Regions from separate parts of the Catenibacterium sp. GCM10023432 genome, predicted to be linked through region 1. Evidence: riboswitches for the same ligand, from Rfam matches in the RefSeq annotation. Region 1 holds a riboswitch; each other region holds the start of a gene.

Region 1 (3,280 bases):
AGCTAAATAACTATTTGATGTATCCATCACTAAACTAATCATGTGTAACCTCCCTCACATAGTTCTCATACTTTTCACCAATAGGATGAAGCTTTAAAGAACGTGTTTCATCTTCATTCTTTATTATTTCTATTTCTAATCTTTCTTCTGGAATAATGTCTTCAATAAACTGTGGCCATTCAATCACACATAAGCCATCATCTTCAAACATCTCTTCAAATCCCAAATCATCATCTGCCCCTTCTAGGCGATATGCATCAAAATGATAAAGGGTCATACGTCCAGAATAAACCTTCACAATAGTAAAAGTAGGAGAATTGATGATCTTCTTGATTTCAAGTCCCTGTCCAATTCCTTTTGTGAATGTAGTCTTACCAGACCCTAGATCCCCTGTTAATGTGATAATAGAATGGGGAAAGATTGTTTCTCCTATACGTTTACCAAAAGCAATCATTTCAGCTTCATTTTTTAAGTTTATCATTTTTAGTTCCTCTATTTTTCATCATCTGCTGATACTTATTATACCACTCCTGGGCAAATCCTGCACGAAAAGGACCAGATGCATTCATCGTCATCACAATCAAACGATTGAGCTGTTCATGGAATATCTCATCTAATTCATCTGAATATTGATATTTAATACGATGAGCCGCATATTCACCTTCATCTAGTACTTTATAACGATAGCCAGGCCATACCTTTAAATCAAGGTCATAATCAATATACTTAAGTGCTTCTCCATCATATAATATAGGAGAGGCAATATTACAATAATAATAGATACCATCACTACGGATCATACAAATTACATTATACCATCTATCCTTAGGAAAATAACAGATAGCTGGTTCTTTAGTGACCCAGGAACGACCATCTGATTCTGTAACTAATGTATTATTATTTATACCGATAAAATGGCGATCTGTTTCTTCTAATATTTTACAGCGTGACCACGTACGATGTGGCTTACCGTCATGTTTATAGCAATGGATGAGCACATCCTGCCCCACTAATGAATTCTTCATAATCAAACCTCTTTCAACCTATCGAATATAATAGCAAAAAACAGGTGAAATGTACATAAACCTCACCTGTTTTTTGCTAAATAAAGCCTTTTTAAGTTATCGTTTTCTGTTCAAAATAAAAAATAACAGTGGTTTCCCACTGTTAAATAGCCTTAAATGCTTTCTGAAGTTTTGGATAAATAAGTGCAAACACTACATAAGTTAAAATAAGTGTACCTACATTATAACCAATGTTGTATAAGAATGAATAAACCCAAGGATTCATGTTCTTAGGTGCATAACTTACAAATAATACAGCACCAGATAATAAATGTGAAATGAACTTAAGGATCATTCCTACAAAAATACCTGTATAAACTTCAGTCTTGCCTAATTTAAAATTAGGAATAAAACCTGCAATACCAAGTGCTGATAATGGTACAAGATAGTCTAATACAACAGACCAAGGTCCATAATATGAAGCAAGACCTAATACAAACTGCATAGCAGTGGCACCAACACCGACAATAATTCCATATTGTGCACCCATTAAATAACTTGCAAGTACGATTGGTAATAAACTTAAAGTAATAGAACCACCCTGTGGCTGTCCTGGAATCACCTTAAATAGTACTTCTAGAACTAACTGCATAGCAATAAATAACGCAACATAAGCAATTGCTCTAGTGGATAATGTCTTCTTATTCATTTTATAATCTCCCCTTTCCAATGACTAAAATGACGCAAAGAAGTCATTAAAAAAGTGCGGCCTCTCTACGCTGGTATTACCCAGATCAGATGCTAAGGGTCAAGGCTTTCACCTATCTCAGCAATAAATGCGCCCCTGGCAGTAATAATTATATTACAGAATATTCTTTTTGTCACGTAATCTAAATTTATAGTAGAAATGTTAGGGGTTTCTGTTTATAATAGGGGTGTTTAGGAGGATATAAGCATGTCAAAAGTTTTAGCAGTTAACTGTGGAAGTTCTTCATTGAAATTCCAGTTATTTGAAATGGATACTGAAAGTGTTATCACTTCTGGTATTATCGAAAGAATCGGTATGGAAGATTCAATCTTCACTATCAAGTACAATGGTACTAAAGACAAGAAGATTTTTGCAGTTCCTACTCACAAGGAAGCTGTACAGGTATTACTTGATACATTAATTGAAAAAAAGATTGTTGAACGTTTAGATGAAATCAAAGGTATTGGTCATCGTGTCGTACAGGGTGGTCCTTATTTCGATAGTTCTTGTGTTGTAGATGATGATGTGATCGCTAAGATTGATGAATTATCACCACTTGCACCACTTCATAACCCTGCACATATTATCGGTATCAATGCATTTAAGGAAGCTATTCCTACTGCAGGTGCTGTTGTAGTATTTGATACAGCATTCCATCACTCTATTAAGCCTGAAAATGCAGTTTACCCTATCCCATATAAGTTCTATGAAGAAAACAAGATTAGAAAATATGGTGCACATGGTACTTCTCATTACTATGTTTCAAAGCGTACTCAGGAATTATTAGGTAATCCTGAACATGCTAATATCATTGTATGTCATTTAGGTGCTGGGGCTTCACTTTGTGCTGTAAAAGACGGTAAGTCTATTGATACTTCTATGGGTCTTACACCTCTTGCTGGTGTCATGATGGCAACTCGTTCCGGTGATATTGATGCATCAGTTGTAGACCACTTAATTGAAAATCTTGGATATGATATGAAGACTGTATTCAAAATGTTAAATAAGGAATCTGGTTTATTAGGTGTATCTGGTGTATCTGGTGATATGAGAGATATCATTGATGCAAAGGATGCAGGTAACCAAAGAGCAAAATTAGCTTTTGATATGTTTAGAAAACGTGTTGCTGATTATATTGGTTCTTATTTTGTAGAACTTGGACATGTTGATGCAATTTCATTCACTGCTGGTATTGGTGAAAACAGCTTTATTGCAAGAGAAGCAATTATTGATCTAGTAAAAGAAGCATTGGGCATCGTATTAGATGATAAGGCTAATGTAGAAGGTCATGGCGAAAGATTAATTTCTGCACCTGAATCTAAGATCAAGGTATTTGTAGTACCAACTGATGAAGAATTAGTTATTGCTAGAGATACAAAAGAATTATTAAACTTATAAGAAACTACTTCAGTTTTCTATAAAGACTAACAAAAATGTCCTCCAGGTATTCATACACCTGGAGGACTTTTTTACTTATTTTTATATTTAATCGCTCTTTTTAAGTAAATTTTTGCTTGAGGTTAACTTA
Region 2 (3,280 bases), on a different contig from region 1:
GAAATCATATCCTTTTCTTTCAAACTTCTTTAAGATATAGTTTGGATAATGTCCTCTTGCATGCACATCAGCAAACCAATATTTCTGATGCATAGCACCTAAGGCATTCATCATATCTTCTGGTTTTGGAGAAGCTGGATAAACACCATTCATACCAATCATACAACCAACCTTTAAGTCAGGATTGATTTCATGAGCCGCCTTAACTGCAAGTGCTGAAGCGACTAATTCATGATGTGCTGATAAATACATTAAATATTCAGCATCATCACCTTCTTTTAATAATACAGCACCTTCCTGGATTAAGTTATGCTGAGTCGGATCAGCCTGGTTATTGATTTCATTAAATGTCATCCAGTATTTTACTTTATGCTGATATCTTTCAAAACATACCTTTGCGAACTTCACAAACATATCAATGGCTTTACGATTTCTAAATCCTCCATATTCTTTTGCGAGTGCCCAAGGTAATTCAAAATGTGATAATGTGATGATTGGTTCAATACCATATTTTAATAATTCATCAAATACATCATCATAGAACTTTAAACCTTCTTCATTAGGTGTTTCTTCATCTCCTCTTGGGAAGATTCTTGTCCAGGCAATAGAAGTTCTAAATGCCTTGAATCCCATTTCAGCAAGTAATGCGATATCTTCCTTATAATGATGATAGAAGTCTACACCTACATGGTTTGGATAATCTTCTCCAGGAAGAACACCATCTGTTAAACGTCTAGGTGCTCCTGTTAAGTTGTCCCCCGCTGTTTCTACATCTGTACAGCTGATTCCTTTTCCGCCTTCCTGCCAGGCACCTTCACACTGATGAGCAGCTACTGCGCCACCCCATAAAAAGTCGTCTCTAAACATTGTCTTATCTCCTTTTCTCTTTCTAATAATTATAAATAGAAATGAAAATGATTTCTATAATTTTCAGAAATAGAGAACAAACTTTCGTAAAAATGTTTCATCTTTACATTGTTTGTTCAAAAATTCACAATAATTTTGTAACATTTTTTATGAAAGCGTTGCATTTTATTTATATAAGATGTAATATAGCACTATCAACCAAATAAAAAAAGGGGAGCTGACGCGACGGCTGAGAAGAAATACGATCGGATTTCGACCCATAAAACCTGATACGGATAATGCCGGCGTAGGAATTTTGTTTTTTTTAGGTATACATGCTCAGGTATACCTTTTTTTATTGTCAAAAGGAGGACTTATATGAGTTACACAACACAAATGGATGCTGCTAGACAGGGTATTATTACACCTGAAATGGAAATTGTAGCCGCAAAAGAATCTATGGATTTAGAAGTATTACGTGAACATATTGCGAAAGGACATGCTATTATTCCATGTAATAAGAATCATACTTCTATTGATCCGAGTGGTATTGGTTCAATGTTGAAGACTAAGATCAATGTGAACCTAGGTATTTCTAGAGACTGTAAAGACATGGATGTAGAAATTGAAAAAGTGAATAATGCAGTAAAGATGGGTGCTGAATCTATCATGGACTTAAGTTCTTATGGTGATACACGTACTTTTAGAAAGAGATTAACTAAAGAATGTCCTGCCATTATTGGTACTGTCCCTATTTATGATGCTGTTGTTTATTATCATAAGGCTTTAAAAGATATTACTGCAAAAGAATGGTTAGATATTGTTAGAATGCATGCTGAAGATGGTGTGGATTTCATGACTATTCATTGTGGTATTAATAGAGCTATGTATGAACGTTTTAAGAATAATAAGCGTTTAATGAATATTGTTTCTCGTGGTGGTTCTATTATGTTTGCCTGGATGGCTATGACTGGAGAAGAAAATCCATTTTATGAATATTATGATGAAGTCTTAGATATCTGCCGTGAGTATGATATTACTATGAGTTTAGGTGATGCATGTCGTGCTGGATGTTTGGCTGATGCAACTGATGTGGCTCAGATTGGTGAATTAGTGACTTTAGGAGAATTAACACAGCGTGCATGGGATAAAGATGTGCAGGTGATGATTGAAGGTCCTGGGCATATGCCTTTAAATCAGATTGCCGCTAATATGGAAATCCAGAAGACAATCTGTAAAGGTGCACCTTTCTACGTATTAGGCCCTTTAGTTACTGATATTGCCCCTGGTTATGATCATATTACTGCCGCCATCGGTGGTGCTATTGCAGCCACTTATGGTGCATCATTCTTATGCTATGTCACTCCTGCAGAACATCTTCGTCTGCCTAATCTAGACGATGTTAAAGAAGGTATTATTGCATCTAAGATTGCCGCACATGCGGCAGATATTGCGAAAGGTATTCCTGGTGCCATGGAATTAGATAATAAGATGGCATGTGCAAGAAAGAAGCTGGACTGGGAAGAAACATTTAAATACTCAATTGATCCAGAAAAAGCAAGACGTTATCGTGCTGAAGCAGCACCTGAAAAAGAAGATACATGTTCTATGTGTGGTAACTTCTGTGCTGTTAAGAATATGAATCGTATTCTTGATGGTGAAATTGTAAATATCTTTGATGAATAAGAAAAAAGGCGTAACTCGTATATATGAGCTACGTCTTTTATATTAGTCTAAATCAGCACCATTAGATTCGCAGACTTTCTTATACCAGAAGAATGAATCTTTCTTGCTTCTAGAGAAGTCCCCAGTTCCATCATCATGTCTATCTACATAGATGAAACCATAACGTTTTGCATACTGTCCAGTACCTGCAGATACTAAGTCGATTGGTCCCCAAGTTGTATAACCGATTAGTGGTACACCATCTTCGATAGCTTCATCCATTGCTTTAATATGATCTCTGAAGTAATCAATTCTATAAGTATCGTGTACAGAGCCATCTTCTTCTACCTTATCGAATGCACCAAAACCATTTTCTACAACCATTAATGGTGTATGAGGATAACGGTCATGTAGGATATTTAATGTATATCTTAATCCATCAGGGTCAATCTGCCATCCCCAGTCAGAAGCCTTTAAGTAAGGGTTCTTAGCACCTGTTGCAAGGTTACCATTTGTCTTTTCAGCATTTTCATCAACTGTTACACAGTTAGACATATAGTAAGAGAATGTATAGAAGTCTATGACACCTTCTTTAATGATCTTCTTATCTTCTTCAGTAATAAATGAAGTATCAATACCATGATCCTTGAAATATCTGAACATATATGTTGGATATTCACCACGAACTTGTACATCCCCACAGAAGTTATTCTTGAAGTTATCTTCATTAAATGCTGCAAGAATATCTTTTGGATTTGGTGTTAATGGA
Region 3 (3,280 bases), on a different contig from region 1:
GCAATAGTTAAACATGTATGCATTGTTTCATAAAGTGCATCTACACGCTTCTTCAAATCAATAGTTGCCTGTTTGATATGCTTCTGACCAAATAAAGCACTAATAACCGCAATACCATCAATACCTGTATCTTTAAGTAATAAGCAATTATCATAACTGATTCCACCAATCGCAACCATTGGTAGATCCACTGTTTCAGTCATTTCTTTTAAACGCTTGATACCTAATACTTCTGCATCATCTTTAGAAGATGTAGGGAAAATAGCCCCTACACCTAAATAGTCTGCACCTTGTTCTTTCGCAATTCTTGCTTCTTCTATAGTATGTGCACTTACACCAATGATCTTATCTGGACCAAGTATTTCTCTTGCCTTTATGCACGCCATATCATCCTGACCTACATGAACACCATCTGCATCTATTTCCTTAGCAAGCATGACATTATCATTAATAATAAATGGTACATCAAATAAACGACATAGTTCTTTAATATTCTTTGCTTCTTCATAGAAAGAGGCTTCATCCAGGTCTTTTTCTCTTAGCTGAAGACAAGTAGCACCACCCATTAAAACATCTCTTACTTGCTCATAGAGAGTCTGTTCTCCTGTCCAATGGCGATCAGTGACAGCATAGAGTCTTAACATGTCATTATTGAACTTCATATTTACCACTCTTTTCTAATTCTTCATCAGTCATATTGAATAATGCATCAATTAAATAAGTACGAAGTGTTGCATTACCTTCACCTTCTTTTAATTTAGATGCACCAATTTCACCTGCAATACCCATGGCCATAACAGCAGCCGCTGCACTATCTACACTATTTTCTACTGTTAAGAAACAGCCTAAGATACCTGATAACATACATCCAGTACCAGTAATAGCACTCATTTCCTTACATCCATTATTGATCATATAGCACTTATTACCATCAGTGACATAATCTACAGGACCAGTCACAATAATAATAGTATTCAATTCTTTTGCGAATGCTTTGATATCATCAATGAGATCATGTGAGTTCTTCTGATCTTCTGCAGATGCATCAACACCTTTAGTATGACCTGAACCAGCCATTAAAGTCTTGATTTCTGAAATATTCCCTTTGATGGCATCAAAATGAATCTGAGCGAGTAGATCCTTACATGTATTAGTACGTAAATCAGTAGCTCCTGCACCTACTGGATCTAATACAGTAATATGCTGACATGCATTAGATGCTTTACCTGCTTCAAACATAGAAGCAATCTTAACCTGATTGAGAGTACCAATATTAATATTTAATGCATTACTGATAGAAGTCATCTGAGCCACTTCTGTAATCTCATCTGACATAATAGGACTGCCACCAATAGCTAAAATCGCATTGGCAACATCATTCACTGTTACATAGTTTGTAATGTTGTGTACTAATGGTTTTACTTTTCTTAACTTCTTAATGTAATTCATATTCTTTTCCTCCATAAAAAAGAGCACGCTGAAAGAGGGTGCTCATAAATTCCTACGTTGGCATTATCCAAATCAGGTTTCATGGTCAAGACTTATGTCTACTCTCAGCAAATTAGCTCCCATTTCAATTATAATAATATGGTAAAACAATCAGTTACAAAATACAAGTGATTTCATAATTGAGGATAACATAGTGTATCATCTTTGTGACATTATATGTTTACGTATTGTGTATATCTTATTATAGTATTATAATAGATTACGCATTCTGTTATAGCTTCCCAAATATCTGAGATATCTCTATTAATGAGCTTCCCCTCATTAAACATCTCTTCTATAACAGGATGCAATCTACCAGTAATGGTAGATTTTTTTATTTTAAGGCATAAAAAAAACACCGAATATATCGGTGTCTGCATTCAGAATGGTGCGGGTGACAGGACTTGAACCTGCACGCCGAAGCACTAGATCCTAAGTCTAGCGTGTCTGCCAATTTCACCACACCCGCATCAAGATGGTGACTCGCAGGGGATTTGAACCCCTGACCCTCTGATTAAAAGTCAGATGCTCTGCCATCTGAGCTAGCGAGTCACTAATGGTGCCGACTAGAGGAATTGAACCCCCAACCTACTGATTACAAGTCAGTTGCTCTACCAATTGAGCTAAGTCGGCAAAAAAATGGTGGAGGTTAACGGGCTCGAACCGCTGACCCTCTGCTTGTAAGGCAGATGCTCTCCCAACTGAGCTAAACCTCCGTATATGGTGACCGGTACGGGATTCGAACCCGTGAATGCATGCGTGAAAGGCATGTGAGTTAACCGTTTCTCCAACCGGCCACTGGCGCTTGAAGAGGGATTTGAACCCCCGACCGATCGGTTAACAGCCGATTGCTCTACCGCTGAGCTATTCAAGCACTTCAGAATGCTTGTTTATATTACCATGCAGATACACCTTTTGCAACCCTTTTTTTGAAAAAAATGCATTTTTTCGTATTTCTTATTCTAACCACCTGTTTTCAAACAAAAAAAATAAGATTTTGCAATGCAAAATCTTATTCGTATACACCACCATGACCCCATTTTTCAAATTCAGATATAGTAACATACTGATTAGAAGCTGGAATCTTAGTGATTTTTACTAATGCTTTAGTAAGTTCAGCTACAAACTGTTCCTTCTGTTCATCTGTATAATGACCTTTTAAGTATAATGTGATCATCATACAATTTGTTTCCTGGCCTTTAAAATAAATGAGCTGATTATCTTCAATATGAATCATGAATGTATCTACTGATTCACCAGGAAACATTGTAATTAACTTTCCTACAGTAGTTTTTAATTCAACTTCCTGAGAAAGAGTCAATGTCTTGTTTGTACGTAATGCTAAATATGGCATGTTTCATTTCTCCTTTACAATTCATGTTATGCATTATTATACAACCTTTTTAAAAGATTTACTATATTTATGATTAAAGTGGTTACGGATAATTCAAATACAGAATATAAATCGACCAAAGGACATAAAGTTATATTTTGAATCTATATTTAGCATAATCGCATTATAGATATTAGTTATTATGTCCGAAGGAGAAATTTATTATGAGAAAATGGGTAAAACCTTCAGTTTATGAAGAAAACTTAGCTTAAAATCAAAATGTAGCAGTGAGTGCCTGCATTGTAGGTAAGATTCAATGTCAATATCCTGGTAATGGTTCGACAAATGGTCAAGATGTATTTGATGATTATAATGGAGAACAATCTGAATGGTATACAGACAGTGAAGGTGAAAAACATGGTATTTGTGGTAATGATGCAGATATTTCATTTGCTGGTG

Evidence for each region. A riboswitch is a leader RNA that binds a small molecule or an ion and turns the genes downstream of it on or off. The one in region 1 is predicted to bind thiamine pyrophosphate.
Region 2: another riboswitch for thiamine pyrophosphate. It lies ahead of thiC (phosphomethylpyrimidine synthase ThiC); the one in region 1 lies ahead of ACFOZZ_RS11115 (energy-coupled thiamine transporter ThiT).
Region 3: another riboswitch for thiamine pyrophosphate. It lies ahead of thiM (hydroxyethylthiazole kinase); the one in region 1 lies ahead of ACFOZZ_RS11115 (energy-coupled thiamine transporter ThiT).

Annotation. Positions count from the first base shown of each region.
Region 1 is NZ_JBHSEB010000086.1:2,257-5,536, reverse strand. Features, by position in the region: gene tsaB (tRNA (adenosine(37)-N6)-threonylcarbamoyltransferase complex dimerization subunit type 1 TsaB) at 1-42, opposite strand, end outside; gene tsaE (tRNA (adenosine(37)-N6)-threonylcarbamoyltransferase complex ATPase subunit type 1 TsaE) at 35-481, opposite strand; gene ACFOZZ_RS11120 (DUF402 domain-containing protein) at 462-1,025, opposite strand; gene ACFOZZ_RS11115 (energy-coupled thiamine transporter ThiT) at 1,168-1,713, opposite strand; TPP riboswitch at 1,759-1,860, opposite strand; gene ACFOZZ_RS11110 (acetate/propionate family kinase) at 1,960-3,150, shown strand.
Region 2 is NZ_JBHSEB010000094.1:38,174-41,453, forward strand. Features, by position in the region: gene ACFOZZ_RS12050 (6-phospho-beta-glucosidase) at 1-867, opposite strand, end outside; TPP riboswitch at 1,068-1,177, shown strand; gene thiC (phosphomethylpyrimidine synthase ThiC) at 1,225-2,532, shown strand; gene ACFOZZ_RS12060 (glycoside hydrolase family 1 protein) at 2,575-3,280, opposite strand, start outside.
Region 3 is NZ_JBHSEB010000012.1:20,517-23,796, reverse strand. Features, by position in the region: gene thiD (bifunctional hydroxymethylpyrimidine kinase/phosphomethylpyrimidine kinase) at 1-23, opposite strand, end outside; partial or broken gene thiE (thiamine phosphate synthase) at 75-644, opposite strand; gene thiM (hydroxyethylthiazole kinase) at 649-1,449, opposite strand; TPP riboswitch at 1,482-1,582, opposite strand; tRNA gene ACFOZZ_RS02985 (tRNA-Leu) at 1,875-1,957, opposite strand; tRNA gene ACFOZZ_RS02980 (tRNA-Lys) at 1,965-2,040, opposite strand; tRNA gene ACFOZZ_RS02975 (tRNA-Thr) at 2,046-2,121, opposite strand; tRNA gene ACFOZZ_RS02970 (tRNA-Val) at 2,129-2,204, opposite strand; tRNA gene ACFOZZ_RS02965 (tRNA-Glu) at 2,210-2,285, opposite strand; tRNA gene ACFOZZ_RS02960 (tRNA-Asn) at 2,288-2,362, opposite strand; gene ACFOZZ_RS02955 (tautomerase family protein) at 2,501-2,842, opposite strand; gene ACFOZZ_RS02950 (hypothetical protein) at 3,109-3,280, shown strand, end outside.